4 regions of the Bradyrhizobium sp. BR 1433 genome follow, and region 2 is predicted to be linked to each of the others. Evidence: predicted binding sites of a transcription regulator. Region 2 holds the regulator's gene; each other region holds the start of a gene.

Region 1 (7,014 bases), 640 kb from region 2:
GTGCTTGCCGTCGATCCAGCGGCGGCCGGCGGCGAGCGTGCAGTACATCGTGCCATGCAGTGTCGGCGCGAGGATCGCGTCCGCCGCACGGAACGACAAATGTTCGCTCTGCGCAATAAAGGTTGCGGCAGCATTGTTGACGAGCACGTCGATCGGCGCGTCCTGCCAGACCTGATCCATCATCGCTTCGACCGCCGCGCCGTCGCGGATATCGCATCGCGCGGTCGAGACCTTCGCGCCGAGTTCGCTGCGGAATTTCGCTGCGGTTTCCTCCAGCAGCCCCTCGCGCCGTCCGCAGATGATCAGTTCGGCGCCGAGTTCGGCAAAGCGGCGGCCCATCGCCGCGCCGAGGCCGGAGCCGCCGCCGGTGATCAGGATGCGCTTTTTCGCTAGCAGGCCTTTTTCAAACATAGTTTGATCCCTCCGCACTGTATTGTCGCTCCGCCGCAAATCCGGCATGAAGCTTGTAGTCCAAGATCTTGCAGCTCTTTCTGCGTCCGAAACTCAGGTGTGTCCATGAAAGCCATCCTCTGCTCGCAATACTGTCAACCTGACGATCTCGTGCTGGCTGATGTGCCCGATCCGGTGGCGGCTCCCGGCGAAGCCGTGATCGCGATCAAGGCGGCGGCGCTGAATTTCTTCGACATCCTGATGATCCAGGGCAAGTACCAGATCAAGCCGCCGTTCCCGTTCTCGCCGGCTGCCGAAGTTGCCGGCGTGATCGAAAGCGTCGGCGCCGGCGTCACTGACCTGAAGGTCGGCGATCGCGTCGTCGCGTCCTGCGGCCACAACGGCGCGCGCGACAAGATTGCGCTGCCGGCGAATTCGATCGTGAAGATTCCCGACAATCTCGACTACGACCGCGCCGCCGGCATCATCATCATCTACGGCACCGCGCTGCATGCGCTGGAAGATCGCGCGAGCCCGAAGCCGGGCGAGACGCTCGCGGTGCTGGGGGCCGCCGGTGGCACCGGCCTTGCTGCGTGCGAGCTCGGCAAACTGATGGGGTTGAAGGTGATTGCCTGCGCCTCGTCGAACGAGAAGCTGGCATTCGCCAAGCAACACGGCGCCGAGCTGACGCTGAACTATGCGAAGGAAGATCTCAAAGAGGGCCTGCGCAAGCTGACCGACGGCAAGGGCGCCGACATCGTGTTCGATCCGGTCGGCGGCGCCTATGCCGAAGCCGCGTTGCGCTCGACCGCGTGGGAAGGCCGCTTCCTGGTCATCGGCTTTGCCGCCGGCGAGATTCCGAAGATCCCGCTCAACCTCGCACTGCTGAAGGGCTGCGATATCCGCGGCGTGTTCTGGGGCGCCTGGGCGCGGCAGAATCCGGACAAGAACCGCAAGAACCTCGAGAAGCTCGTGCAGTGGACCGCGGAAGGCAAGATCTCCTCGCATGTCGACCGCACCTTCCCGCTGTCGCAGACATCAGAAGCCCTGAAGGTGCTCGCCGGCCGCAAGGCGATGGGCAAGGTGATCCTGCACCCGGGAAGCTGAGGAAGAGATTGCGTAGCCCGGAAGGAGCGCAGCGAAATCCGGACCGAGCCATCCGCGGTAAGAGCAGCCTGGACTGCGCTGCGCTCCATCCGGGACGACCTAACCTCCCCTTGAAAAGGGGAGGTCGCTTTGCTCGCGAGAGCAAAGCGGGTGGGGATCGGCTCTCTCCGCTTGCAGTATCGCCTGCGGCTGACCCCCATCCCGACCTTCCCCCTTTCAGGGGGAAGGAGAAGACAGATCTCACTCCTCTTCAGGCACCCCGCGCTTCAGCGCGGCGCGAGCGGCATCGCGATGCTCCGGCGTGATGTGGCTTGCCACCATGCGGAGCGCGGTTGCGAGCAACGCGGCGTCATCGGTGAAGCCGAGAATCGGCAACATGTCGGGCACGAAATCGAACGGCAGGATGAAATAGGCGATCGCCCCGAGCAGCGCCGCCTGCACATGGCGCGGCGTCTGCCGATCGAAGGCGCAGTAATAGGCGGCCAACAGGTCCTCCGCGAAGGGCAGGCCCGCCACCACCTTCTTGAACTTGATCCAGAAACGGCGGCGCACGCTTTCAGGGTCCTGCGCCAGCCGATCGGCAGGCCCAAATCCCACACCGTGTTCGCTCGATGTCATCGCAAGGTTCCTCGACGCCGCGCCAGTTCGGCGGCGGACGATGCGAATCTGGGGACATCGGCGGACCCGCGCAAGGTTCCACGCGCCGGGGTCAACTGACCCCAAGCTGCCTTGCGATCGCGTTCATGGCCTTGGCGAGGTCGATGTCGCGCTTGGTCACCCCGCCGACATCGTGGGTCGACAGCACCACCTCGACGGTCTTGTAGACGTTTTTCCACTCAGGGTGATGGTCGCTCTTCTCGGCGACCAGGGCGGCGCGGGCCATGAACCCGAAGGCCTCGTTGAAGTCCTTGAACACGAAAGTCTTGGCGATCGCCTCGCGGCCGGACGCCTCCGACCAGCCGGCCAGTTCCCAAAGGGCGGCCTTCCTCGCCTCCGCTGACAGCCGTTCGACCATGGTAACCCTCCCGTTTGACGCCGACTTTAGCCTAACAACCGGCCTCCGGGATGGGATCCACGCCCAAATTAAGGCCGAAATCGCGTCCTATCGCCGCTGGTAACCATGACGGAGTTGTAACATCTGTCCATTCAGTAATTTGCTACACATAGAGGATGTATGCGCGTTGGTAGTTTTGCGAGATTGAGCCCCGACGATTGTTTGCGAGATCGATGACAGACGGCTCCGCCAGCATGTCGCCCAAGCCGCTGCGTTCGGCAAAGCGGCGGCTGATGTTCGTTTTGATCGCGGGCGCGCTGGCCATCATCGGCACGTTGCTGGCCGGCTATTATTTCGCCGTGCGTCCGGTGACGCTGCGGATCGCGGTCGGTCCTGCCAACAGCGATGACCTCAAGGTCGTGCAGGCTCTGGCGCAGGCCCTCAACAACCAGCAGAACACCCAGGTCAAGCTGAGGCCGGTGCAGACCGAGGGCGCTACCGCCAGCGCCCAGACGCTGGCCGACGGCAAGGCCGATCTCGCCATCATCCGCGGCGATCTCGAAGTGCCGAAGAATGCCCAGGCGGTCGCGACCCTGCGCAAGAATGTCGTGGTGATGTGGGTACCGCCCGCCAAGGGCAAAGTTCGGAAATCCGCGCGGATCACCAAGATCGCACAGCTCGCCGGCCGCAAGATCGGCGTCGTCGGCCGCACCCCGGCCAATGTCAATTTGCTGAAGCTGATCCTGACGCAATACGGCGTCGACCCGATGAAGGTCGAGATCGTTCAATTCCCGGCCAATGAGGCGGCGGAAGCGATCAAAAATCTCAAGGCCGACGCCTATCTCGCCGTCGGCCCGGCCAACAGCAAGATCACGATCGATGCGATCACGGCGTCGGTCCGCGACGGCGGCGAGCCCAGCTTCCTTGCGATCGACGCCTCCGAGGCGATCGCGCAGAACCATCCGGCCTATGAGGCCGCGGAAATCCCCGCCGGCTCGCTCGGCTCCGCCGACCGGCCCGACGATGAGGTGAAGACGATCAGCTTCTCGCATCACATCGTTGCGCGGAAGGGCCTGTCGGACTCGACGGTCGCGGCTTTCACGCGGCAATTGTTCGCGATCCGGCAGTCGCTCAAGACCGATTTCCCGCTCGCCGCCAAGATCGAGACGCCGGACACCGACAAGGATGCCACCATTCCGGTGCATCCGGGCGCCGCCGCCTTCGTCGACGGCGAGGAGAAAACCTTCCTCGACCGCTACAGCGACTACATCTGGTGGAGCCTGATGGCGTTCTCGGCGATGGGCTCAGCCGGCGCGTGGTTCGCCGGCTATCTCAAGCATGACGAGCGCAACACCAACACCTCGCAGCGCGAACGCCTGCTGGAGATGCTGAAGACCGCACGGCAAAGCGATTCGATCGAGGAACTCGACCAGATGCAGGCGGAGGCCGACGACATCCTGCGCCACACGCTGGACTGCTTCGAGCACGGCGCCATCGAGGAAGGCACGCTGACCGCGTTCAACATCGCGCTGGAGCAGCTTCATAACGCCGTCGCCGACCGCAAGGCGCTGCTGTTCAGCATGCCGCAGAATTTGCAACGGGCTGCGACGCAGTTCCGGGCGGCAGGCACGGCGTAGAGGCGCCGCCATTCTCTAACCGCAAACTCCCCTTGCCTCTCCCGCTTGCGGGGGAGGGAGCCTGACAGATGTGCTTCCCTTACGTCCCGCACTCCCGCCGCTGTAATCTCTCCGTCATGGAATTTTTCTAGGTCTTGGCGCGCCTGCGGCGCATTGTCGCTGTGACCTGAGGAGGCTCCCCATGACGATCCGGTTCTCGCGAAATCTCACCCGCCGACGTTTTTTCTCCACGGCGGCTGCGGCCGGCGCCGGCGTGATTGCGATGCCCTATCTGTCGCGCGCCGCCGACCGCCCCGTGATCACCCACGGCGTCCAGTCCGGCGATGTCGGCGTCGACGGCGGCGTGGTGTGGGCGCGTGCGGACCGGCCGGCGCAGATGATGGTCGAGGTCGCGACCACTGAATCGTTCAAGGACGCCCATACGCTGCCGCCGATCACGGCGCTGCCGGAGAGCGACTTCACCGCAAAAATGCTGCTGGAGAACCTGCCCTCCGGCCAGGACATCTTCTATCGCGTCCGCTTCCGCGACCTCGCCCATATCGACATCGTCGGCGAGCCGGTGGTCGGCCGCTTCCGCACCGCGCCGAGCGATCGCCGCGACGTCTCCTTCGTGTGGGGCGGCGACGTTGCCGGCCAGGGCTGGGGCATCAATCCCGACGACGGCGGCATGATCACCTTCGCCGCGATGAAGAAGCACGCTCCGGATTTCCTTCTGCACTCCGGCGACACGATCTACGCCGACGGCGTGATCCCGTCCGAGGTGAAGCTTCCCGACGGCAAGATCTGGAAGAACGTCACGATCCCCGAGAAGGCCAAGGTCGCCGAGACGCTCGACGAATACCGGGCCGCCCACAAGTATAACTTCCTCGACAACAACGTCCGCGCCTTCAATGCCGAGGTGCCGATCTTCGTGCAGTGGGACGATCACGAGGTGACCAACAATTGGTCGCTGTCGAAGCAGCTGCCGGCGGCCTACAAGGAGCGCGACATCACCGTGCTCGCGGCGCGCGCGGCAAAGGCCTTCCACGAGATGTATCCGATGGGCGAGAGCATCGTCGAGCCGGGCCGCGTCTATCGCACGCTGAGCTACGGTCCGCATCTCGACGTCTTCATGCTCGACGAGCGCAGCTATCGCGGCCCCAACGGCCCGAACCTGCAGGAGCAGTACGGCCCCGACGCCTATTTCATCGGCCCGGACCAGATGGCCTGGCTCAAGCGCGCGCTGCTCAACTCGCGCGCCACATGGAAGGTGATCGCCTCCGACATGCCGCTCTCGCTGATCGTCTATGACGATGCGGCCAACAAGAAGGGCTCGGAAGCCTTTGCGCAGGGCGATGGTCCGGCGCGCGGCCGCGAGCTCGAGATCGCCGATATCCTGCGCTTCATCAAGACCGCGGGAATCGTCAACACAGTGTGGCTGACCGCCGACGTGCATTACGCCGCCGCGCACTACTACAACCCGAACAAGGCCCAGTTCCAGGAGTTCGATCCGTTCTGGGAATTCGTCTCCGGCCCGCTGCATGCCGGCACGTTCGGTCCGAACGAGCTCGACAACACCTTCGGCCCCGAGGTGAAGTTCATCAAGGCGCCGGGCGACGGCAACCAGAACCTGCCGCCGTCGGCGGGCATGCAGTTCTTCGGCCACGTCAAGATCGACGGCAAGAGCGGGCAGATGACGGTGAGCCTGCGCGACCGCGTCGACGCCGAGCTGTGGGCGATCACGCTCGACCCGAAGCCGGTCTAGTGTGCTGAATGCGAAGTTCGTGCGATTTCGCGGCAGCCACTTTCACGAACTTCGCATTCATAAAGCACACTAGAATTATAAGTTTGCTAGTGTCCTTATCGAATCCGAAGTTCGCTCCGAAGGTGCGGCAAATGATGCGAACTTCGGATTCGGGACACTAGTTCGGTCACAGCCACGACGGAACCGGACTCTTGGTCTTGACGGCCTTGCCGCCAAGGCGAGGCAACGCGATTGCCGGGGATGGACCTCCCCGGCATCTTCCGGTACCGATGTCAGAGCCGTTATGCTGGGGGCCCGGAGGGGCGGAACATGAGGTGCTGCGAATTCTTTCGCGTGCTCGGTGGTAGCGTTGCGAGGTTTCGGCCTCGCCGCTTTTTGGTCGTCGCGATCGCAGTGTTCGCGCTGCTGCCGATCGAAGTCAGCGATGCCGGCTGGCTGCCCGATCTCTTCAGGAGCTCACCCAAGCATGCCAAGTCGCCGAAGCGCGCGAAGGCGACAAGGGCTGGCAAATTGGCAAGGCACCGCGCTCCGCCCAGGCACCGCGCCACGCGGCTGGCCGCCCTTGGGCCAGTCACCCTGCCGCTTTCAGCTCTCAAGCCGGCCGCTGCCAAATGCGATCCCGCGACGTTCCGGATCGTGCTGGATGTCGGACATACCGCGCAATCGGAAGGCGCGATCAGCGCGCGCAATGTCGCCGAGTTCACCTTCAACCTGCGCCTTGCGAAGCTGATCGAGGAGAGATTGAAAGCCGAAGGCTTTGCCGAAACCAGGCTGCTGCTGACCGAAGGCAAAGCGAGACCGAGCCTCTTCAAGCGGGTCGCCGCCGCCAACAATCTGCACGCGGATCTGCTGATGTCGATCCACCATGACTCCGTGCCCAACAAGATGCTCGAGGACTGGGAGTTCGAGGGCAAGAAAAGCCACTTCAGCGACCGCTTCAGCGGCTACTCCGTGTTCGTCTCCCGGGACAATCCGGACTTCAAGACCAGCCTCCGCTTCGCCGAACTGGTCGCCGGGGAAATGAAGGCCCAGGGCCTGCATTATGCCGAGCAATACAGCCAGGCCATCATGGTCGTTACCAGCACCCGTTGCTGAACAAGGATACCGGCGTCTACAGCAATGATGAACTCATCGTGCTGAGA
Region 2 (7,014 bases):
GACGCCACCGGCCGCCGACAGGAAGTGCGCGGCGAGGGCGTGGTCGGCGAGCAGCCGGTGCTCGCGCCCGGCGAACGCTTCGAATACACGAGCGGCGTGCCGCTGCCGACCGCCTCCGGCTTCATGACCGGCAGCTATCAGATGGTCACCGAAGCCGGCGAGCGCTTCGACATCGACGTGCCGACATTCTCGCTGGACAGCCCGAGCCCGGGCGGCAAAAGGGTGCTGAACTGACGCCTGCGTAGCCCGGATGGAGCGAAGCGCAATCCGGGGCAGATGCATCCGCGGTTGGAGCGGCCCCGGATTTCGCTGCGCTTCATCCGGGCTACGATGACGAACGCGTCTACTCCACGCCGGCTTCCTGCGGCGTGAATTCATACACCGACGAGCAGAACTCGCAGGTCACGACGACCTTGCCGTCCTTGACCATCTCGGCGCGGTCGTTCGGCGCAAAGCTCTTCAGCATCGACGACACCGCATCGCGCGAGCAGGAGCACTGCGCGCGCAGCGTTTGCGGGTTGAAGACGCGAACGCCGCGTTCGTGGAACAGGCGATAGAGCAGCCGCTCGCCGGACAGATCGGGATCGATCAGCTCGACGTCCTCGACGGTCGAGATCAACGACTGGCCCTCGACCCAGGCGTCATCGTCCGGCACGCTATGCGTGCCCGTGCCTTCCGGCGCATCGCCGGGATGCAGATCGGCCTGCTTGGCGCGCTCGGGCGCCTTGGGCAGGAATTGCAGCAGGATGCCGCCGGCGCGCCAGCGCAGCTTGCCGCCTTCGCCGCCGCGCATCTCCTCGCCGACCGCAAGCCGCACCCGGGTCGGGATCTGCTCCGAGCGCAGGAAATATTCGTGGGCCGCCTCTTCCAGGCCGCCGCCGTCGAGCGCGACCAGTCCCTGGTAGCGGCTGGTGTTCGAGCCCTGATCGATGGTCATCGCAAGGTGGCCCTTGCCGAGCAGCTCGCCCGAGCTCTGGCCGTTCTTCAGGCGCGATGCGTCGTAGCGCGCATAGGCGCGCAGCCGGTCGGGCGCCTGGAAATCGACGATCAGGAGCGAGACCGGACCTTCGGTCCGGGTCTGCAGGATGAAGCGCCCCTCGAACTTGACCGACGAGCCGAGCAGTGTGGTCAGCACGATCGCCTCGCCGAGCAGCTTGCCGACCGCGGGCGGATAATCGTGCTTGTGCAGGATCTCGTCGAGCGCGGGGCCGAGCCGGGTCAGCCGGCCGCGCAGGTCCAGCGCGCCGACCTCGAAGGCCAGCACGGCATCGTCGACCGGAACCGCTGACGGCGCGCGAACCGGCGCCTCGGGCGTGATTTTGATGTCGGGGGATTGTGAAACCATGGCGCTCTATCTGGGATCTCGGACCATGAAATAAAGGGGTTCACTAACGCGGATGGTTCCGTCGTCCCTGCGAAAGCAGGGACCCATAACCACCGATGTGAGTTGCTTGCATCAAGCTGGTGCCCCAGCCTTCGCAACAATTGACAGCGGTGGTTATGGGTCCCGGGTCGCGCTTCGCTTGCCCGGGACGACAACGCATACTGATCTACGACGACGCGACCGCGTCGAAACACCAGGCCAGAATGCCTTTCTGCGCATGCAGGCGGTTTTCCGCCTCGTCGAACACCACGGATTGCGGCCCGTCGATCACCTCGTCGGTGACCTCCTCGCCGCGATGCGCGGGCAGGCAGTGCATGAACAGTGCGTCCGGCTTGGCGAGCGACATCAGCTTGGCATTGACCTGATAGGGCCGCAGCACGTTGTGGCGGTGCTCGCCCTCCTTGTCGCCCATCGACACCCAGGTGTCGGTGACGACGCAGTCGGCGCCGCGCACGGCGGCTTCCGGATCGGCGCCGAGCATGATCGGCGCGCCGGTCGCCTTGATCCAGTCGCGCATCGGCTTCTTCGGCGAGAGCTCCGGCGGGGTCGCGACATTGAGCTGGAACTTGAACCGCTCGGCGGCATGCGCCCAGGAGGCCAGCACGTTGTTGTCGTCGCCGGTCCAGGCCACGGTCTTGCCCTCGATCGAGCCGCGGTTTTCCTCATAGGTCATGAGGTCGGCCATCACCTGGCAGGGATGCGAACGCCGGGTCAGGCCGTTGATGACGGGAACGGTGGCGTGAGCAGCGAGTTCGAGCAGCGCGTCATGGTTGAGGATGCGGATCATGATCGCATCGACATAGCGCGACAGCACGCGCGCGGTGTCCGCGATGGTCTCGCCGCGGCCGAGCTGCATCTCGGCGCCGGTCAGCATGATGGATTCACCGCCGAGCTGGCGCATGCCGACGTCGAACGACACCCTTGTGCGGGTCGACGGGCGCTCGAAGATCATCGCCAGCGTCTTGCCTTCGAGCGGCTTCCTGCCCTTCTCATGCGCCTTCAGCTTCGCCTTCATGGCGGCTCCGGCGGACAGCATGTTGCGCAGTTCGCCGAGCGGCAGCTCGTTGATATCGAGAAAGTGACGGACCGGCTTGCTCATTATCCAGCCGCCTTCTTCGGCTGCGCCGCCGACAATGTCGCGCAGGCGCGCTCGAGCGCGGTGATCGACTGGTCGATCTCGGCCTCGGTCACGATCAGCGGCGCCAGGAACCGCACCACATTGTCGCCGGCGCCGACGGTGAGCAGCTTCTCGCTGCGCAGCGCGGCGATCAGGTCGCCCGACGGCACCACGGCCTTGACGCCGATCAACAGCCCCTCGCCGCGCACCTCCGACAGCACGCCGGGATAGCGGTCGACGACGGAGGCGAGCTTCTGCTTGAGCAGCAGCGACATCTTCTGCACATGCTCGAAGAAGCCGGGTTTCAGCATGACGTCGAGCACGGCATTGGCGGCGGCGACCGCGAGCGGATTGCCACCGAAGGTCGAGCCGTGTGAGCCGGGCGCCATGCCGGCAGCAGCCTGCGCGGTCGCCAGCACCGCGCCGATCGGGAAGCCGCCGCCGAGCGCCTTGGCCAGCGACATCACATCCGGCGTGACGCCGGTGCGCTTGTAGGCGAACAGCTCGCCGGTGCGGCCCATGCCGGTCTGCACCTCGTCGAAAGCGAGCAGCAGGCCATGCTCGTCGCACAGCGCGCGCAGCGCCTTGAAGAACGCCTGCGGCGCCGAGCGCACGCCGCCCTCGCCCTGCACCGGCTCGATCAGGATGCCGGCGGTGTGCGGGCCGATCGCCTTCTTCACCGCCTCGATGTCGCCATGCGGCACCTGGTCGAAACCGTCCATCGGCGGGCCGAAGCCCTCGAGATATTTCGCCGAGCCGGTCGCCGCCAGCGTGCCCAGCGTGCGGCCGTGGAAGGCGCCCTCGAAGGTGATGATGCGGTAGCGCTCGCCATGGCCCTTGGAGAAGTGATAATGGCGGACCAGCTTGATCACGCCCTCCATCGCCTCGGCGCCGGAATTGCAGAAGAACACGAAGTCGGCAAAGCTCTGCTCGCACAGCCGCGCGGCAAGCACCTCGCCGTCCGGGCTCTTGAACAGGTTCGACATGTGCCAGAGCTTGGTCGCCTGTTCCTGCAGCGCCTTGACGAGATACGGATGCGCGTGCCCGAGCGCGTTGACCGCGACGCCCGAGGTGAAATCGAGATAGCGGTCGCCGTTGGTTGCGATCAGCCAGGCGCCCTCACCGCGCTCGAAACCGAGATCGACCCTGGCGAAGACGGGGAGCAGATGCGACGTGGCAGCGTTGGTCATGGCGATCACTGACGGCTTTTGAGCCGACAATTGCCGCGCGCCTTGACGCCAGCGCAGCAACGGCCAGCTTCGGAAAACAAAACGGCCGCCTTTGCGGGCGGCACGTGGCGGGCATTGTATGCTGCGGTCGGTAAGTGTCAATCGCCACGAAGTGGCCTTCCTGCAATGCGAAACGAGCGCAATCCGGGGCATTCCGGTGCGGTGGAAAAGCCTCATCGCAACGCTTAACTGTGTGGGAACATGTGGACGCACGGCCGCGGACTCTTGCGCCAGAGTCACGCCATATTGTAGCGTTTGGCCTGTCGGGTACGACATCTCGTGCGGCGGTACTGGACCCTCTAAGTAGCCTTTGTGTCTCGCGTAAACGTTCGGGCGCAACACCGTGCCCGGCGAGGGCTAAGGGATTCTGGCCGCAGGGATATTTGTCCAGATTGGCTCGCAGCGCCGCTCCAATGCTTGGCCGGCGCTACGCGAAGGGAAGAATGCGATGACTGTATTGACCTGGTCCGACGATCGCGTCGAGCAGCTGAAGAAGCTCTGGGAGTCCGGCCTGTCGGCCAGCCAGATCGCGGCGGAACTTGGCAATGTGACGCGAAACGCCGTGATCGGCAAAGTGCATCGGCTCGGCCTCTCCGGCCGCGCCAAGGCACCCTCCACGGCCGCGCCGCGGCAGCGCAAGGCCCGCCCCGCCCAGCACATGATGCGGGTGGCGCGCCCGGTCTCGCGCGGCAACACCGCGCTGGCGCACGCCTTCGAGGCCGAGATGGAGCCCGATCCGATCTCCTACGACAATGTGGTGCCGATGAGCCAGCGGCTGTCGCTGCTCGAGCTCAACGAGGCCACCTGTCACTGGCCGGTCGGCGATCCCTCGAGCCCGGAATTCTTCTTCTGCGGCGGCAAAGCGCTCGGCGGCCTGCCCTATTGCGCGCATCACTCGCGCGTCGCCTACCAGCCCGCCGCTGATCGCCGCCGGCCGTCGGCGAAACCGCAGATCAAGTGAGCACTCGGGAAAACGACGGAAGACCTCAAAAACAAATCCCCGCGAAAGCGGGGATTTTTTTGTGGCCTCCACCGTCATTGCGAGGAGCGTTAGCGACGAAGCAATCCATCGTTCCGCGTTTGCGGTGAAATGGATTGCTTCGCTACGCTCGCAATGACGACGCTGGATGGGCCGGGGCTAAGCCAACGCCCGTTACGGCTGCGGCTCGGCCTTGGCAAAGCGGTCGTCGAGCGCGTAGCCGGCGCCGCGCACGGTGCGGATCGGATCCTGCTCGCGGCCCGGATTGAGCAGCTTGCGCAGGCGGCCGATATGCACGTCGACGGTGCGCTCGTCGATGTAGATGTCGCGGCCCCAGACGCTGTCGAGCAGTTGCTCGCGGCTGAACACGCGGCCGGGATGCTCGAGGAAGAATTCGAGCAGGCGATACTCGGTCGGCCCGAGATCGATGGGACGGCCCGAGCGCGCCACGCGGCGCTTCTCGCGGTCGAGCTCGATGTCGCCATAGGTCAGCACGGTCGCAAGCCGCTCCGGGCTGGCCCGGCGCAAGAGGCCTTTCACCCGCGCCAGCAACTCCGGCACCGAGAACGGCTTGACGATGTAATCGTCGGCGCCGGTGGCAAGCCCGCGCACGCGCTCGCTTTCCTCGCCGCGCGCGGTCAGCATGATGATCGGAAGCTGCTTGGTCTCGGGCCGCGCCCGCAGGCGGCGGCACAACTCGATGCCGGACAGGCCCGGCAACATCCAGTCGAGCACCACGAGGTCGGGAACGCGCTCCTTCAGCCTTGTATCCGCATCGTCGCCGCGCCCCACCGTCTCGACATCGTAGCCTTCCGCATCGAGATTGTAGCGCAACAGCGTCGTCAGCGCTTCCTCGTCTTCGACTACCAGAATGCGTGCGCTCATCGGTCTAAGTTCTTTCTCTGTGGTGATCCGTTGCCCAGACGCAAACCGAAACGCTTACTTCCTCGAGCATAGTCCCCGCGGAAACGAGTTGTCGCGAGGATCATCCAGTTTCGCTCTTGCCGGTTCCGCGCTTGCCGATCATGCCTCAGTTGCCCGGCACCGTGGTGGCAAAAGTGGTCATGTCGCCCTTCGGGCGCTTGTCGGTGATCTGCTGGCCCTCGATCATGTAGAACACGGTCTCGGCGATATTGGTGGCGTGATCGCCGATCCGCTCGATGTTCTTGGCGCAGAACATCAGATGGATGCAGAACGAGATGTTGCGCGGATCTTCCATCATGTAGGTGAGCAGTTCGCGGAACAGCGAGGTGCAGATCGCATCGACCTCCTCGTCGCCCTTCCAGACGTTCATCGCCGCCGGCAGGTCGTGCGCGGCATAGGCGTCGAGCACCGACTTGACCTGCGACAGCACGAGGTCGGTCATGTGCTCGAGGCCGCGGATCAGCTTCAGCGGCTGGAAATCGCTCTCCAACGCCGCGACGCGCTTGCCCATGTTCTTGGCGAGGTCGCCGATCCGCTCGAGGTCGGTGGCGACGCGCATCGCGCTAACGATCTCACGCAGGTCGATCGCCATCGGCTGGCGGCGGGCGATCGTCAGCACCGCGCGCTCTTCGATGTTGCGCTGCAGATTGTCGATCTCGATGTCGGCGGCGACCACGCGCTTGCCGAGCGCGACGTCGCGACGGATCAGCGCGTCGACCGACTCGGTAATCATCCGTTCGACCAGGCCGCCCATCTCGGCGACCAGGCGGGTCAACTCCTGCAGGTCGCTGTCGAATGCCTTGGCGGTATGTTCAGAAGCCATCGCTTGTCTCCCTCAACCATGATCCCGGGGATCATGGTATCGTGTCGTGAATTTTAGCATGACCTGATCGGAAAACCGGTTTCCACTTTTCCGGATCATGCGCCGGTCAACCGAACCGGCCGGTGATGTAGTCCTGGGTGCGCCGATCGCTCGGTGAGGTGAAGATCTTGTTGGTGTCGTCGAACTCGATCAGCTCGCCGAGATACATGAAGGCGGTCTTGTCGGAGACGCGCGCCGCCTGCTGCATGTTATGGGTGACGATCGCGATCGTGTAGTCCTCGGAGAGCTCCTGGATCAGCTCCTCGACCTTGGCGGTCGAGATCGGGTCGAGCGCCGAGCACGGCTCGTCGAACAGGATCACCTCGGGGCGCACCGCCACGGTGCGCGCGATGCACAGGCGCTGCTGCTGGCCGCCGGAGAGCGACAGGCCGGAGGCGTTCAGCTTGTCCTTGACCTCGTTCCAAAGCGCGCCGCCGCGCAACGCCTTCTCGACCCGGTCGTCCATCTCGGACTTCGAGATCTTCTCGTAGAGGCGGATGCCGAAGGCGATGTTCTCGT
Region 3 (7,014 bases), 530 kb from region 2:
CCGCGTCATACATCGTCTCGAGCTCGAAGCCCTCGATGCGGGCGTGCGCGATGTTCTGGTACTGGTAGAACTGGCTGAACCGCCCGAACGGCGTCAGGGTCGGCGCCGAGGCGACGAGATCGATATAGCCGTCGACGTCGTTGCGGAACACGTTGACCTTGCCGCGGAACGAGTTGCTCGCGGTGAAGATGCCGTCATATTTCAGGTTGATGCCGGCTTCCTTGTTCTTGCCGACCTCCGGCCGCAGCGCTGGATTGGGCAGGAAGCAGAACAGGCCGCTGGTGCCGTCGGGGCAGTTGAACAGCGCCGGCCCGCCGCCGGTGGCGTGACCGCCCGCGATCAGCGTCTCGGTGATGGACGGCGCGCGATAGCCTTCGGCATAGCTGACATAGGGCGTGAAGCCGGCGACCGGCGTGACGCCGAGCGTGATCTTCGGCGACAGCCGGTCGCCGCTGGTCGTGGTGTTGATCGAATTGAGCTCGTAGTGGTCGTAGCGGACAGCGCTGATCAGCTCGAGCCAGGTCGAATAGTTCTGCTTCAGCTGCACGAAGCCGCCGGACACCGTGCGCTGTCCGCCCGGCGTCGTGATGTTGGAATTGCCGCGCGAATCGAAGGTCTCGACATCGTCACGGAAGGCATCGAAACCGTAGGTCACGGCGTTGCGCCAGTCGCCGAAATTGAAGCGCGAGGTGTTGTTGACGTCGACACCAACCGTATCCAGCAAATAGCCGCGCTTGTCGCCGACGCAGCCGGAGATGTTGTTGCCGGGATTGGCGAGCGTGCAGACCCCGCCGCCGGTGGTGATGCGGTTGTTGTAGGTCTTGACCTGGTCGTTGTCGGTGCGGTTGCCGTAGACCGAGATATTCCAGTCGAACAGCATGTCGTCGGGCTTGGAATATCGCCAGCTCAAGGTGCCCGTGTAGTTCTTGGCGTCGGAGGCATAGACCGAGGAGCCCGCGATCGCGGCGAGCGGCGCCGCCGCCGTGGTCGGGCCGCGGTTCGGCTGACCGATATTGTATTGGTAGTCCTGGAAGATGCCGCCGATCTTGAACTCGTGGCCTTCGGCCGGGCGGAACGTCACCTTCATCAGGCCGGCCGCGATATCGTTGCCGGTGTTACCGATCTCGGTGCCCGCGCCGTCCTTGTAATTGCCCTGGGTGCGATAGACCGCGCCGCCGAACACATCGACATTCGGATCGACGCGTACGCCGCCGAACACGGAGCCCATGCCGCGGTCCTTGTTGGTGCCGTAGGAGCCCGACATGTCGACACCCCAGCGCTCACCGGGACGCACTACGTCGTCGATGTCCTTGGTGCGGAATGAGACTACGCCGCCGATCGCGCCGGAGCCGTAGATGTTCGCGGTCGGGCCGCGGACCACGTCGACGCCGCCGATCAATTCGGGATCGAGGAAGAACGAGCCGTTGGCGTTGTGGCCGGTGCGCTGATAGTTCTGCCGCGCGCCGTCAACGACAACAGCGACACGGCCGAAATCCTGCAAGCCGCGGATGTTGATGACGGTTGCCGGATCGTCGCCGCGCTCCTGAACCGAGACGCCGGGCACGTTATAGAAAATATCGGAGAGCCGGTTCGGCTGCAGGCCCTGGATCTTCTCCAGCGTGACGGAGCTGACCGGCGCCAGCGCATCGATCGCGCGCTCCTCGGTCTTGGAGGCCACCGCCGTGATGGTGTCGAGCGATTGCACCGGCACCGCGCCGATCTGCGCCCGCGCGTTCATCGCCGCCGGCGCCGCCTGAGCTTCGGCCGCCGGCTTCGGCTTCCGCTTGGCCTGCTTCGGCCGCTCGGTCGAAGGACGCGCAGCCGACGGATCGGCGGTCTGCGCGAAGCCGCGTTCCGGCAGTGCTGCCGCAAATGAGAACACCGACGCGCTCAAAATCAAGGCGCGCGAAACCCTAGCCCCGTCAGCCATTCTAGCCCCAGCCTGATCATCGCTTTTCTGGTTTGGCTGGCGTGCGCTCTCCGACGAGCGGCTTGCTGGCTACATCGCGATCAAGCCACCGCTTGCATCGCGTGAGGATTGGTTACGAGCCGGCAACAAAACGGTCAAGAATGCGGCGGCGCTGTTTATATCGATTGTAAAGTGCGGCCGTTGGAATGCGCCTTCGCCCGCTTATACAAGCAAGCACCATTTGAAGATTGCGAAGGCGCAGCACCACGAGAATGTCGGCAACTTCCGGAGACAATATCGGTGCGGCCGGGAAGCAGGCCGTATCAGCGTCTGACGCGACCAAAACGCTCGTCATGCGCGGGAATCGCCTCGACAGCCGTGACCTGTTCTCGACCGAGCGCGAGATCATCATCGCGCACGGCGAGGAGCATTACCGGCTGCGGCTGACCTCGCAGAACAAGCTGATCCTGACCAAGTGACGGCCCCAATGACAATTTGTCGCACGCTCGCTTTGCTCGCGCTCTCCTGTCTGCTGCCGATCAGTGCAGCGACTGCCGAGGGCATCACCGTGCATGATGCACGCGACCGTGACGTCGTGATCGACGATCCCACGCGGATCGTCTCGATCGGCGGCGCGATCACCGAGATCCTCTATGCGCTCGGCTTCGAGGACCGCATCGTCGGCGTCGATGCGACCAGCCTCTATCCGCCGGCTGCGCTGCGCGAGAAGCCCGACGTCGGCTATATGCGCCAGCTGTCGCCGGAGGGCGTGCTCGGCCTGCACCCGTCGCTGCTGCTCGCGGTGCAGGGCTCCGGGCCGAAGGAGACCATGGACGTGCTCGAGGCGGCCAAGGTGCCGCTGGTGCTGGTGCCCGAGACGTTTTCGGAGGCCGGGCTGGTCGAGAAGATCAGACTGGTGGGCCACGCCATGGGCGCCGATCCGCGTGCGGCCTGCCTGACCGCGGCCGTGGAAAGCGATCTCGCGCAATTGCGCACGTTGCGCGCCAAGGTGACCAAGCCGGTGCGCGTGATGTTCGTGATGTCGCTGTTGAATGGCCGGGCGATGGCCGCTGGCCACAAGACCGCCGCAGACGAGATCATCCGGCTAGCCGGCGGCGTCAACGCCATCGACGGTTACGACGGCTACAAGCCGGTCAATGACGAGGCCATCGTGGCAGCGAAACCGGATGTCGTGCTGTCGATCGATCGCGGCAAGGACTCGCTGACGTCGGATGCCGTGTTCGCGCATCCGGCCTTCGCGCTGACGCCGGTCGCGGCCAACAAGGCCTTCATCTCGATGGAAGGCCTTTATCTGCTCGGCTTCGGGCCGCGCACCGCGGCCGCGGCACGCGACCTCTCGGTCAAGCTCTATCCGGCGCTGGCGCCGGAGGCCGACAACTTCAGGCCGGCCGCGCTGACCGCGAATTGCCGGCAATGAGCGTGCTGGCCGAACGCCGCGGGCGTGCGAAACAACGGCGCGCCGGCATGTCGCTGCGGCCGGCCGCGACACTCACCCTGCTCTGCCTGCTTGCGGCGCTCGCAGGCACCGTCCTGGTCGCTCTGACGGTCGGGGCCGCCGGCATTCCAATGGCGCGGCTTCCGGCAGCGCTTGGGCTATGGGCTGATCGTGTCGCCAACCCGCTGCTCGCACGCGACCAGCTCGTGGTGTGGTCGATCCGCATCCCGCGGATCGCGGCGGCGGCGATGGTCGGCGGCCTCCTTGCCGTATCAGGCTCGATCATGCAGGGCCTGTTCCGCAATCCCCTCGCCGACCCCGCGCTGGTCGGCGTCTCCTCCGGCGGCGCGTTTGCCGCGGCGGCCGCGATCGTGTTCACCGACAGCCAGCTCGGCGAAAGCCTGCGCTTCCTGCAACACCAGCTGCTGCCGATCGCGGCCTTTGCCGGCTCGCTGATCACGACCATCGTGCTTTACGGCATCGCCAGCCGCGGCGGCCGGACATCGATTGCGATCTTCCTGCTGGCCGGGCTTGCGATCGCCGCGATCGCCAATGCCGGCATCGGCCTTCTGGTGTTCGTCGCCGACGACCGCCAGCTGCGCGACATCACCTTCTGGCTGCTCGGCTCGCTCAGCGGCGCGACCTGGAGCAAGCTCACAGCGCTGGCGCCGGTGCTGGCGGTCGCGCTGGTCGCCTGCCTCTCGATCGCGCGCGGGCTCGACGTGCTGGTGCTCGGCGAGGCCGAGGCGTTCCACAGCGGCGTCGACGTCGAACGGCTGAAGCGGATCTCGATCGTGCTGGTGTCGGCGATGACCGGGGTCGCGGTCTCGGTCTGCGGCGTGGTCGGTTTCGTCGGCATCGTGGTGCCGCATCTGCTGCGGCTCGTCATCGGGCCCGCGCATCGGCTGCTGCTGCCGGCGTCCGCACTGCTCGGTGCCATCCTCCTGGTCGGCGCCGACACCGTGGCGCGCACCATCGTGGCACCCGCGGAAATGCCGATCGGCATCCTGACGGCAGCGATCGGCGCGCCGTTCTTCCTCGCCATGCTGCTGCGGCAGCGCGGGCTGGTGTCGCTATGACGGCCCTGCTCGAAGCACAGTCGGTATCGATGACGGTCGGCGGCACCGATCTGGTCGATGCGGTGTCGCTGCAGATCGGCGCCGGCGAGATGGTCGCGATCGTCGGTCCCAACGGCGCCGGCAAATCGACCCTGCTGCGGATGCTGTCGGGCGACCTGCGCCCGTCGCGCGGAGCGATCAGGCTGAGGCAGCGCGACCTGCAAGCTTACGGCCCGCGCGCGCTGGCGCAGCACCGCGCGATGCTGTCGCAGCACGTCAACGTCACCTTCCCGTTCACCGTCGAGGAAATCGTCAGCATGGGCGCAGGCGAAAGCCCGCGTGCCGTGGCGCGGGCGCTGGTCGAGGCGGCACTCGACGAGGTCGGGCTCGCGCGTTTCCGTTTCAGGCAATTGCCGACACTGTCCGGCGGCGAGCAGCAGCGGGCGCATTTCGCCCGCGTGCTGGTGCAGCTCGCCTGCGGCGAAGCGCTGCATGGACCGGGACTGTTGCTGCTGGACGAGCCGACCTCGAGCCTCGATCTGCGGCACCAGATCGACCTGGTCGAAACGGCCCGGCGGCGCGCCGCCCGCGGCACCGCGGTGATCGCGATCCTGCACGACCTCAACCTCGCGATGCGGTTCGCCGACCGCATCCTGCTGCTGCACCGCGGCCGGCTTGCCGTCGACGGCGACCGTACGGCGGCGATGAAGACCGAGACGCTGCGCGAGATCTTCGAGATCGACGCTGCGATCGCCTACACCGGAGACGGCGTACCGTTCCTGCTGCCGCAAACGATGCGGCCGATCTAACCGCCTCACGATGGTCCCGTTATTCGTCATGGCCGGGCTCGTCCCGGCCATCCACGTCTTTCCTCTCTAACTGCAACAAAGACGTGGATGCCCGGCACAAGGCCGGGGCATGACGGAGAGAGGCGACGTAACGCCGCAAGCCTTATCCCGCCGCAACATCCGCGGTTCACAAAACTGTCAGGCGGCTGTAACAGGCGGCTCGGAGAACACCGCATCGTTTATCCTTTGGGAGATCAACCATGCGCCTGTCCCTGCTCTGCTCCGTCGCCTCGATCCTGCTCGCCACATCGGCGTTCGCGCAGGGTGAGGGCGAATTCCCGGCGACGCTGGCGGGACACGCCGCGATGCCGGCGGAGAGCTTCATCGACGCGCCCGCCGACGCCCCTGATGATCTGAAGACCTCGGGCAAATACACCACCGGCAAGCGCGTCGACGCCATCGGCACCGTGATGGGCAAATCGTACGAGCGGCCGACCGGCGTGTCGCTGCCGTTCAAGGGCCAGCCGCTGCAAGGCCATTCCGGCATCAAGGTGATGTCCGACAGCTCGTTCTGGGTGATCACCGACAACGGCATGGGCTCGCGCTACAACTCGGCGGACTCGATGCTGTACCTGAACCGGCACAAGATCGATTGGGCGAGCGGCAAGATCGAGCGTCAGGAGACCGTGTTCCTGCACGATCCCGACAGGAAGGTGCCGTTCCGCATCGTCCACGAGGACACCGCCAAGCGCTATTTGACCGGTGCCGATTTCGACACCGAAGGCTTCCAGATCATCAACGACATTTTCTGGATCGGCGATGAATTCGGGCCCTACATCCTCAAGGCCGACAAGACCGGCAAGATCCTCGCCGTGTTCGAGACCGTCGCCGACGGCAAGCCGGTGCGCTCGCCGGATCACTGGGCGGTGCAGTCGCCCGGCGCGCCCGGCGCCAGCTACACCAACGTCAACCTGCGCCGCTCCAAGGGCTATGAAGGTTTTGCGTCCTCCAAGGACGGCAAGTTCCTCTACGGCCTGCTCGAGGGGCCGCTGTGGGATGCGGACAAGAAGGATTGGGAGAAGGTCGACGGCAAGGAAGCCTCGCGCATCCTGGAATTCGACGTCGCGGCGGAGAAGTTCACCGGACGCTACTGGCAGTATGTGTTCGAGCAGAACGGCAATGCGATCGGCGACTTCAACATGATCGATTCGGCCCAGGGCCTCGTGATCGAGCGCGACAATGGCGAAGGCACCGCCGACAAGGCCTGCCCGCAAGGCCAGCGCGGCGAGAACTGCTTCCCTGACCTCGCCAAGTTCAAGCGCGTCTACAAGATCGAGCTGTCCGATGCCAATGTCGGCAAGCCGGTGCGCAAGATCGCCTATATCGACCTGATGAAGATCCGCGATCCGAACAAGAAGGCGCGCAAGCCGCTCAACGACGGCGTCTACACCTTCCCGTTCTTCACCATCGAGAACGTCGACCGGGTCGACGACACCCACATCATCGTCGGCAACGACAACAACCTGCCATTCTCCTCGAGCCGCGACCCGAACAAGACCGATGACGACGAGTTCGTGCTGCTCGAAGTCGGCGAGTTCCTGAAGGCGAAGTGACGGGGCTGCTCTCGCCGATCACACCAGTGTCGTCGCCCGGCTCGGCCGGGCGACCCCAGTATTGCAGAGACGTCCGAACTTAGTGGATGGGCCGCGGCGTACTGGATGCCCCGCTCAAGGCGGGGCATGACAGCGAATTTAAACCGGCCATTATCGCCGCACCGGTCAGCGCGCGCGGCAAACCACGTCA
Region 4 (7,014 bases), 2.9 Mb from region 2:
GCAGCCGCGGCCTGAGCGTCGCGCATTTTTCAATCTGGGAGGCCGGGCATTTTGCCCGGCCAACAGGTGCAACTACAACAAAAGAGGGGTAGTCATGTTCACTCGTCGCATCATTCTGGCTGGCGCCGCCGCGCTGGCATTTGCCGGTTCGGCCTCCGCGCAGGACTGGAAGGCAAAGTATCCGGAGCTCACCTTCGCGGTGGTGCCGGCCGAGAACGCCTCCGGCGTCACCGAGCGCTGGACGCCGTTCGTGGCGTATCTGTCGAAGGAGCTCGGCGTGAAGGTCACACTGCGCATCGCCAACGACTACGCGGCCGTCATCGAAGGCCAGCGCGCCGGCAACATCCAGATCGCCAGCTACGGCTCGGCCTCGTTCTCTCGCGCGCGCCTGACCGGCGTCAAGACCGACGCGTTCGCCAACGATATGAACGCCGACGGTTCGACCGGCTATTACTCGGTGTTCTTCGTCAAGGCGTCGAGCCCGTACAAGACCGTCGAGGACCTGAAAGGCAAGAATCTCGGCCTGGTCGATCCGAACTCGACGTCCGGCAACAACGTGCCGCGCTTCGAACTCAACAAGATGGGCATCGCGAACGCCGAAGGCTTTTTCGGCAAGGTCGTGTTCACCGGCAGCCACGAGAACGCCGTCCTGGCGCTGTCGCAGGGAACTGTTGATGTGGCCGCCAACCAGTGGACCAACGAGGACGATTCCACGCTCGCCCAGATGCTGACCAAGGGCATGCTGAAGAATGCCGACGGCTCGGCGATGAAGAAGGATGATTTCCGCATCATCCACAAGTCGGCGCTGATCATCAACGGCCCCTATGCGTACAACACCGATCTTCCGGAGGACCTGAAGGCTGCGATCGCAAAGGCCTTCTTCGACGCCCCGACCAAGGACAAGGCCGCCTTCGACCGTCTGTCCGACGGTCAGAAGAAGGGCTTCCATCCCGCCACCACCAAGGATTGGGACGGCACCATCGAGCTGATCAAGTTCGTCGACGGCTTGCGCAAGAAGGCGAGCTGATCGCACGCCTGACGTCACGAGGGCCGGGCGTATAGCCCGGCCCTTTCTCCCCACTCAATTCCGAACCGGACTGGCACGCGTCGATGGCGACCGCCGTATCCATTCTTCCAGCGCAGCAGCTGGCGACGCTGGAGGACGCCTACCGCAAGTCCGTCGCACGCAAGCGGTTGAAGGCCGCGCTGGCAACGGCGGCATTCTGTGCGGTGCTGGTGATCGCGGCGTTCGGCGCGGAAGTGAACCTGCGCACGCTGTTCACCTATTTCGGCAATTTCGTCAGCTATTTCGATCGCATCCTGACGCTGGATTCCGGCGCGCGGGTCTGGACCGATCCCGCCGAATGGTTCTGGGGTTGGCATAAGTGGCTGAAGATGCTCGGCGAGACGATCCTGATCAGCTATGTCGGCACGCTGACGGGTGCGGTGCTCGCCTTCGCGCTCAATTTCTTCGCGGCCCAGAATACGTCGCCGGGCCCATGGGTACGTTTCACGATCCGCCGCCTGCTGGAATTCGCGCGCACCGTCCCCGGCATCGTGTTCGCGCTGATCTTCGTGATCGCGTTCGGCCTCGGGCCGATGGCCGGCGTGCTGGCGATCGCGATCCACACCACCGGGGCGCTCGGCAAGCTGTTCGCCGAGATCGTCGAGAATGCCGACATAAAGCCGGTCGAGGGCATCCGCTCCACCGGCGCGAGCTGGCTGTCCTGCATGCGCTTTGCCGTGCTGCCGCAGGTCTCGGCCGGCTATGCCAGCTATGCGCTGCTGCGCTTCGAGATCAACGTCCGCGAGGCGTCGGTGATGGGCTTCGTCGGCGCCGGCGGCATCGGCCAGGAGCTGGTGGTCGCGATCCGCAAGTTCTACTATTCCGACGTCAGCGCCATCCTCATCACCATCATCGTCACGGTCTTCATCATCGACATCTCGACCGGCTGGCTGCGCGGCCGGCTGTTCGGCAAGGAGACCCGTCGATGAGCCAGATGCCGAGGCCGGACACCACGGAACTGCGCGCGAAGTACCCCGACGTCTTCGAACGTCCCGCATCGGCACGGTTGGCGATGCCGGCCATGATCGCGGCGGCGCTCGCGATCTTCGTGTTCGGACTGGTCGATCTCGATTTCTCGCCGTCCAGGCTGATCGCGGGCCTCGGCCAGCTCGGCTGGATCACCATGCTGATGCTCCCGCCGAATCCGGGCTCGTCGTTCCCGCTCTACATGCAGGCGCTCGGCGAGACGCTGTCGATCGCGGTGCTCGGCACCACGCTTGCCGCGGTTTTGGCGCTGCCGGTCAGCCTGCTGGCGGCGCGCAACATCATCCCCTCGAACCTGATCCGCTTTCCGGTGCGCCGCTTCCTGGAACTCGATCCGCGGCGTCGATACGCTGATCTGGGCGCTGGTCTGGATCAACGTCGTCGGCCTCGGTCCGTTCGCCGGCGTGCTGGCGATCATGGTGTCGGACTTCGGTGCGTTCGGAAAGCTGTTCTCCGAGGCGATCGAGGCCGCGGATCGCAAGCAGGTCGAGGGCATCCGCGCCTCCGGCGGCAACGCGCTGCACGAGATCCGCTTCGGCCTGCTGCCGCAGGTGCTGCCCGTGATCGCCGGGCAGGTGCTCTACTTCATCGAGTCGAATACCCGCTCGGCCACCATCATCGGCATCGTCGGCGCGGGCGGCATCGGCTTGCAGCTTGCCGAACAGATCCGCGTGCTGGAATGGCAGAAGGTGTCGTTCCTGATCCTGATGATCCTGATCGCGGTTGCCGCGATCGACTTCATCTCGAGCAAGCTGCGCTTTGCGATCATCGGGCAAAGGGCGGTGGTGTAGAAAGTTACCTCGCCCCGGGGAGAGGTCGGATTGCGCAGCAATCCGGGTGAGGGTGTTTCCCCGCACTCATATTTATCCGCTTTGTGGAGGCGGCCCCTCTCCCGCAAGAGCGGGGCGAGGGAGCAGAAGCACGTCAGCCGTTCTCGACCAGAAACTCCACGCGCTCGGCGGCGAAGCGCGAGCGCTTGGTTACCAGCGGCTGGTCCAGCATGTCGACGTCGGTGGCGTCGACCACCAGCACCGGCCGTCCCAGCGGCAGGTCGAGCCGCGCGGCGTCGGTCGCATCGACGATCGCCGCGGTGATCCGGGTCGAGGCGCGGTGGTAGTCCTTGACGCCGTAATGCCCGAGCAGCTTCGTCATCGAGCGGACGTTGGCGAACACGCTGCCGGCATCGGGAAACCGCTCGGCCGACAGCCAGGTGGTGGAGACGCAGATCGGCGTCCGGTCGGCGAGCCGCACCGCTTCGATCCGGATCAGCGGCGCACCGATCTTCAGGCCGAGCTCGCGCGCAATCTCGCGATTGGCGGTGTCGCTGCTCGCATCGATCAGCTGGCCGCGCGGCTCGTGACCGCCGGCGCCGACGATCTCGGAAAATCGCGTGCGTGAGCGCAAGGGATAGGCGAGGCGCTGGGCTTCGACATAGGTGCCGCTACCGCGTTCCGCGCGCACCAGGCCGCGCTCGGCCAATGCGGCGAGCGCCCGCCGCACGGTGTGCCGGTTGACCCGGTACGTCTCGGCGATCTCCATCTCGCCGGGCAGCTTTTCGCCGGCGGCGAAGCGGCCGTCAGCGATGCCGCGCTCGATGCCGTCGGCGACCTGCCGCCACAAGGCGACGCCGGAACTTTCCTGCATGCTCATGGCGCGGTGATACCAGAAATCTTTGGTTTGTCACGAAACAGTCATGGCGCTCCGCTATCAAGTTGTCTAGTATCATAGACAACTTGATGCAAGCAAGGTTGCCCAAAGGTTTGCCCATGAGTTCGACCGGACCAAACAGCAAACAGGCCCAGCGCAAGGCCGCGATGACGGTGCTGGCGCACGCCGCCGCTGCTGATATCGCCGGCAGGCTGGCGGCGATCGCGGTGCCCGCGCATGAGAACCTGCGCGAGCCGGAAAACGGCCTTGTGATGCTGCGTGGGCGGATCGGCGGCGACGGTGCGCCGTTCAATCTCGGCGAGGCGACGGTGTCGCGCGCGGCGGTGCGGCTTGCGACCGGCGAGGTCGGCTTCGGCTACACGCTCGGCCGCGACGCGCGGAAGGCGCAGATGATCGCGCTGTGCGACGCCATGGTGCAGTCGGCGGAGTTGTCCGGCGAGGTGGAGGCCAAGGTGATCGCGCCGCTGCGCGTCGCCATGAACGCCGAACGCGGCCGCAAGGCAGCGGAAACCGCGGCGACGCGGGTCGATTTCTACACGATGGTGCGCGGTGAGGGATGATGCAATGACGACGATTGCCGAAATGCCCGCGGGCTTTGCCGACAAGGTGCTGTCGGCGCAGTCGACTTTCCGTTCCGTGATGGATGCGATGGCGCGCCCGGGCAGCGTGCAGCGCGTCGCCGCGAGCGTCGGAACACCGGCCGGCATGATGCGCGGCTCGGCCGCGATCGCGCTGACGCTGTTCGATCACGACACGCCGATCTGGCTCGACGCCGCGATGTCGGCGACGCCGGACGCCGCCCGCTGGCTGAAGTTTCACGCCAGCGCGCCGGTGGTGGCCAATTCCTCGATCGCGAGCTTCGCTTTGATCGGCGATGCCGCGAGCCTGCCGGCGCTCGATCGCTTCGCATTCGGCAGCAGCGAATATCCTGACAGGTCGACCACACTGATCCTGCAGGTCGACAGCCTGTCGCAGGGCCCGGCCTTCGAGCTGAAAGGACCCGGCATCGACGGCAGCGCCGTGCTGCAGGCGATGATCAAGCCGCGCGACCTGTTCCAGCGGCTTGCGATCAACGAGGCGTTGTTTCCGCGCGGCATCGACGTCGTGCTGGTCCATGACGACAATATTGTCGCGATCCCGCGCACCACGCGGCTGATCGCAAGTGGAGTGTGAGCGATGTATGTAGCCGTCAAGGGAGGCGAGCGCGCCATCGAGAACGCTCATCGTCTGCTCGCGCATGAGCGGCGCGGCGATCGCGATGTGGCCGAGGTGACGCTGGCGCAGATCTCCGAGCAGCTCGCGCTCGGCGTCGACCGCGTGATGACCGAGGGCTCGCTGTACGACCGCGAGCTTGCGGCGCTCGCGATCAAGCAGGCCCGCGGCGACATGATCGAGGCGATTTTCCTGGTGCGCGCCTTCCGCGCCACGCTGCCGCGGTTTGGCGCCACCGAACCGGTCAATACCGGCGAGATGCAGGTGCGGCGGCGCATCTCCTCGACCTTCAAGGACGTTCCGGGCGGCCAGATCCTGGGGCCGACGTTCGACTACACCCATCGCCTGCTCGATCCGCAGCTCACGGAAGGCTTCGTGCCGGAGCAGCCGGCGACCGCGGAAGCTTCGCAGGCGGCAACGCCGCGGGTCACCGACATTCTCGGTCGCGACGGCCTGATCGAAGCCTCGCCGCAGGCAGATGGCGACGCGCCGGTCGGCGACCTCACGCGCGAGCCGCTGAGCTTCCCGGCCGATCGCGATCTGCGACTGCAAAATCTGGCGCGCGGCGACGAGGGTTTCCTGCTCGCGCTCGGCTACTCGACGCAGCGCGGCTATGGCCGCAACCATCCCTTCGCCGCCGAGATTCGCTTCGGCGAGGTCGAGGTCGAGCTGTTCGCCGAGGACGTCGGCTTTGCCGTGCCGCTCGGCTCGATCGAGCTGACGGAGTGCCAGATGGTCAACCAGTTCAAGGGCTCGACCACCGAAGCGCCGTGCTTCACCCGCGGCTATGGCCTCGCCTTCGGCCAGAGCGAGCGCAAGACCATGTCGATGGCGCTGGTCGATCGCGCGCTGCGCGCGGGCGAGCTCGGCGAGGAGGTGGGAGCGCCGGCGCAGGACGAGGAGTTCGTGATGTCGCACTCCGACAATGTGCAGTCGACCGGCTTCGTCGAGCATCTCAAGCTGCCGCATTATGTCGACTTCCAGTCCGAGCTCGGCCTGCTGCGCAAGCTGCGGCAGGAATTCGCCGAAGCCGATCAGGCGGTCGAACTCCAGGAGGCCGCGGAATGAACGCGCCGACGTACAATTTCGCCTATCTCGATGAGCAGACCAAGCGGATGATCCGCCGCGCGATCCTGAAGGCGATCGCGATTCCCGGCTATCAGGTGCCGTTTGCGAGCCGCGAGATGCCGATGCCCTATGGCTGGGGCACCGGCGGCGTGCAGGTGACGGCGGCGATCCTCGGTCCCGACGACGTGCTGAAGGTGATCGACCAGGGTTCGGACGACACCACCAACGCGATCTCGATCCGCAAGTTCTTCGGCAAGACCGCGGGCGTTGCGACCACGACCTCGACAACCGACGCGACCGTGATCCAGACCCGGCACCGCATTCCCGAGGCGTCACTGCACGCCGGACAGGTGCTGGTCTATCAGGTGCCGATCCCCGAGCCGCTGCGCTTCCTCGAACCGCGCGAGACCGAGACGCGGCGCATGCACGCGCTCGCCGAATACGGGCTGATGCACGTCAAGCTCTACGAGGACATCGCGCGCTTCGGCCATATCGCGACCGCCTATGCCTATCCGGTGAAGGTGAACGCACGCTACGTGATGGACCCGTCGCCGACGCCGAAATTCGACAATCCGAAGATGGACAATTGCGCGGCGCTGCAACTGTTCGGCGCCGGCCGCGAGAAGCGCATCTACGCGATCCCGCCCTACACCACCGTGGTGTCGCTGGACTTCGAGGATCACCCGTTCACGCGCTACCGCTTCAACGCGCCCTGCGCGCTGTGCGGCGCCGACAATTCCTATCTCGACGAGATCGTCACCGACGACAAGGGCGGGCGGATGTTCGTCTGCTCCGACACGGACTTCTGCGAGCAGCGCCAGGCCGCCGGCCATCACGGCACCGAGAGCGCAGCGCCGCACAAGGAGAAGGCGCATGTCTGAGCTCTCGAGCCTCGAGAACGACGAGCCGCTGCTGGTGGCCGTGGGGCTTGCCAAGAACTACGGCCGGCTTCCGGCCTGCCGCGACGTCTCGTTCGCGCTCTATCCCGGCGAGGTGCTGGCGATCGTCGGCGAATC

What was found. The regulator PhoB, encoded in region 2, activates phosphate uptake and scavenging genes when phosphate is short. The targets are predictions, from matches to a motif close to TGTCATNNANCTGTCAT.
Region 1: a site for PhoB is predicted at 4,230-4,246, ahead of ACSKB9_RS23670 (alkaline phosphatase D family protein). Genes of this name have one in related genera too.
Region 3: a site for PhoB is predicted at 5,408-5,424, ahead of ACSKB9_RS18345 (esterase-like activity of phytase family protein). Genes of this name have one in related genera too.
Region 4: a site for PhoB is predicted at 3,729-3,745, ahead of phnF (phosphonate metabolism transcriptional regulator PhnF). Genes of this name have one in related genera too.

The regions. Positions count from the first base shown of each region.
Region 1 is NZ_JBPUGG010000001.1:4,902,442-4,909,455, forward strand. It holds gene ACSKB9_RS23645 (SDR family oxidoreductase) at 1-411, opposite strand, end outside; gene ACSKB9_RS23650 (NADPH:quinone oxidoreductase family protein) at 517-1,497, shown strand; gene ACSKB9_RS23655 (YkvA family protein) at 1,738-2,115, opposite strand; gene ACSKB9_RS23660 (4a-hydroxytetrahydrobiopterin dehydratase) at 2,207-2,512, opposite strand; gene ACSKB9_RS23665 (TAXI family TRAP transporter solute-binding subunit) at 2,725-4,128, shown strand; gene ACSKB9_RS23670 (alkaline phosphatase D family protein) at 4,310-5,872, shown strand; gene ACSKB9_RS23675 (N-acetylmuramoyl-L-alanine amidase family protein) at 6,182-6,967, shown strand; gene ACSKB9_RS23680 (N-acetylmuramoyl-L-alanine amidase) at 6,961-7,014, shown strand, end outside.
Region 2 is NZ_JBPUGG010000001.1:4,265,744-4,272,757, forward strand. It holds gene apaG (Co2+/Mg2+ efflux protein ApaG) at 1-234, shown strand, start outside; gene ACSKB9_RS20805 (Hsp33 family molecular chaperone) at 344-1,345, opposite strand; gene argF (ornithine carbamoyltransferase) at 1,551-2,483, opposite strand; gene ACSKB9_RS20815 (aspartate aminotransferase family protein) at 2,483-3,691, opposite strand; gene ACSKB9_RS20820 (GcrA family cell cycle regulator) at 4,179-4,691, shown strand; gene phoB (phosphate regulon transcriptional regulator PhoB) at 4,884-5,594, opposite strand; gene phoU (phosphate signaling complex protein PhoU) at 5,740-6,456, opposite strand; gene pstB (phosphate ABC transporter ATP-binding protein PstB) at 6,563-7,014, opposite strand, start outside.
Region 3 is NZ_JBPUGG010000001.1:3,737,579-3,744,592, forward strand. It holds gene ACSKB9_RS18315 (TonB-dependent hemoglobin/transferrin/lactoferrin family receptor) at 1-1,930, opposite strand, end outside; gene ACSKB9_RS18320 (hypothetical protein) at 2,043-2,264, opposite strand; gene hemP (hemin uptake protein HemP) at 2,182-2,388, shown strand; gene ACSKB9_RS18330 (heme/hemin ABC transporter substrate-binding protein) at 2,397-3,347, shown strand; gene ACSKB9_RS18335 (FecCD family ABC transporter permease) at 3,344-4,444, shown strand; gene ACSKB9_RS18340 (heme ABC transporter ATP-binding protein) at 4,441-5,232, shown strand; gene ACSKB9_RS18345 (esterase-like activity of phytase family protein) at 5,472-6,824, shown strand; gene ACSKB9_RS18350 (enoyl-CoA hydratase-related protein) at 7,012-7,014, opposite strand, start outside.
Region 4 is NZ_JBPUGG010000001.1:7,179,445-7,186,458, forward strand. It holds gene phnC (phosphonate ABC transporter ATP-binding protein) at 1-15, shown strand, start outside; gene phnD (phosphonate ABC transporter substrate-binding protein) at 95-1,027, shown strand; gene phnE (phosphonate ABC transporter, permease protein PhnE) at 1,111-1,995, shown strand; partial or broken gene phnE (phosphonate ABC transporter, permease protein PhnE) at 1,992-2,841, shown strand; gene phnF (phosphonate metabolism transcriptional regulator PhnF) at 2,975-3,700, opposite strand; gene phnG (phosphonate C-P lyase system protein PhnG) at 3,817-4,278, shown strand; gene phnH (phosphonate C-P lyase system protein PhnH) at 4,283-4,891, shown strand; gene ACSKB9_RS34540 (carbon-phosphorus lyase complex subunit PhnI) at 4,895-5,998, shown strand; gene ACSKB9_RS34545 (alpha-D-ribose 1-methylphosphonate 5-phosphate C-P-lyase PhnJ) at 5,995-6,879, shown strand; gene phnK (phosphonate C-P lyase system protein PhnK) at 6,872-7,014, shown strand, end outside.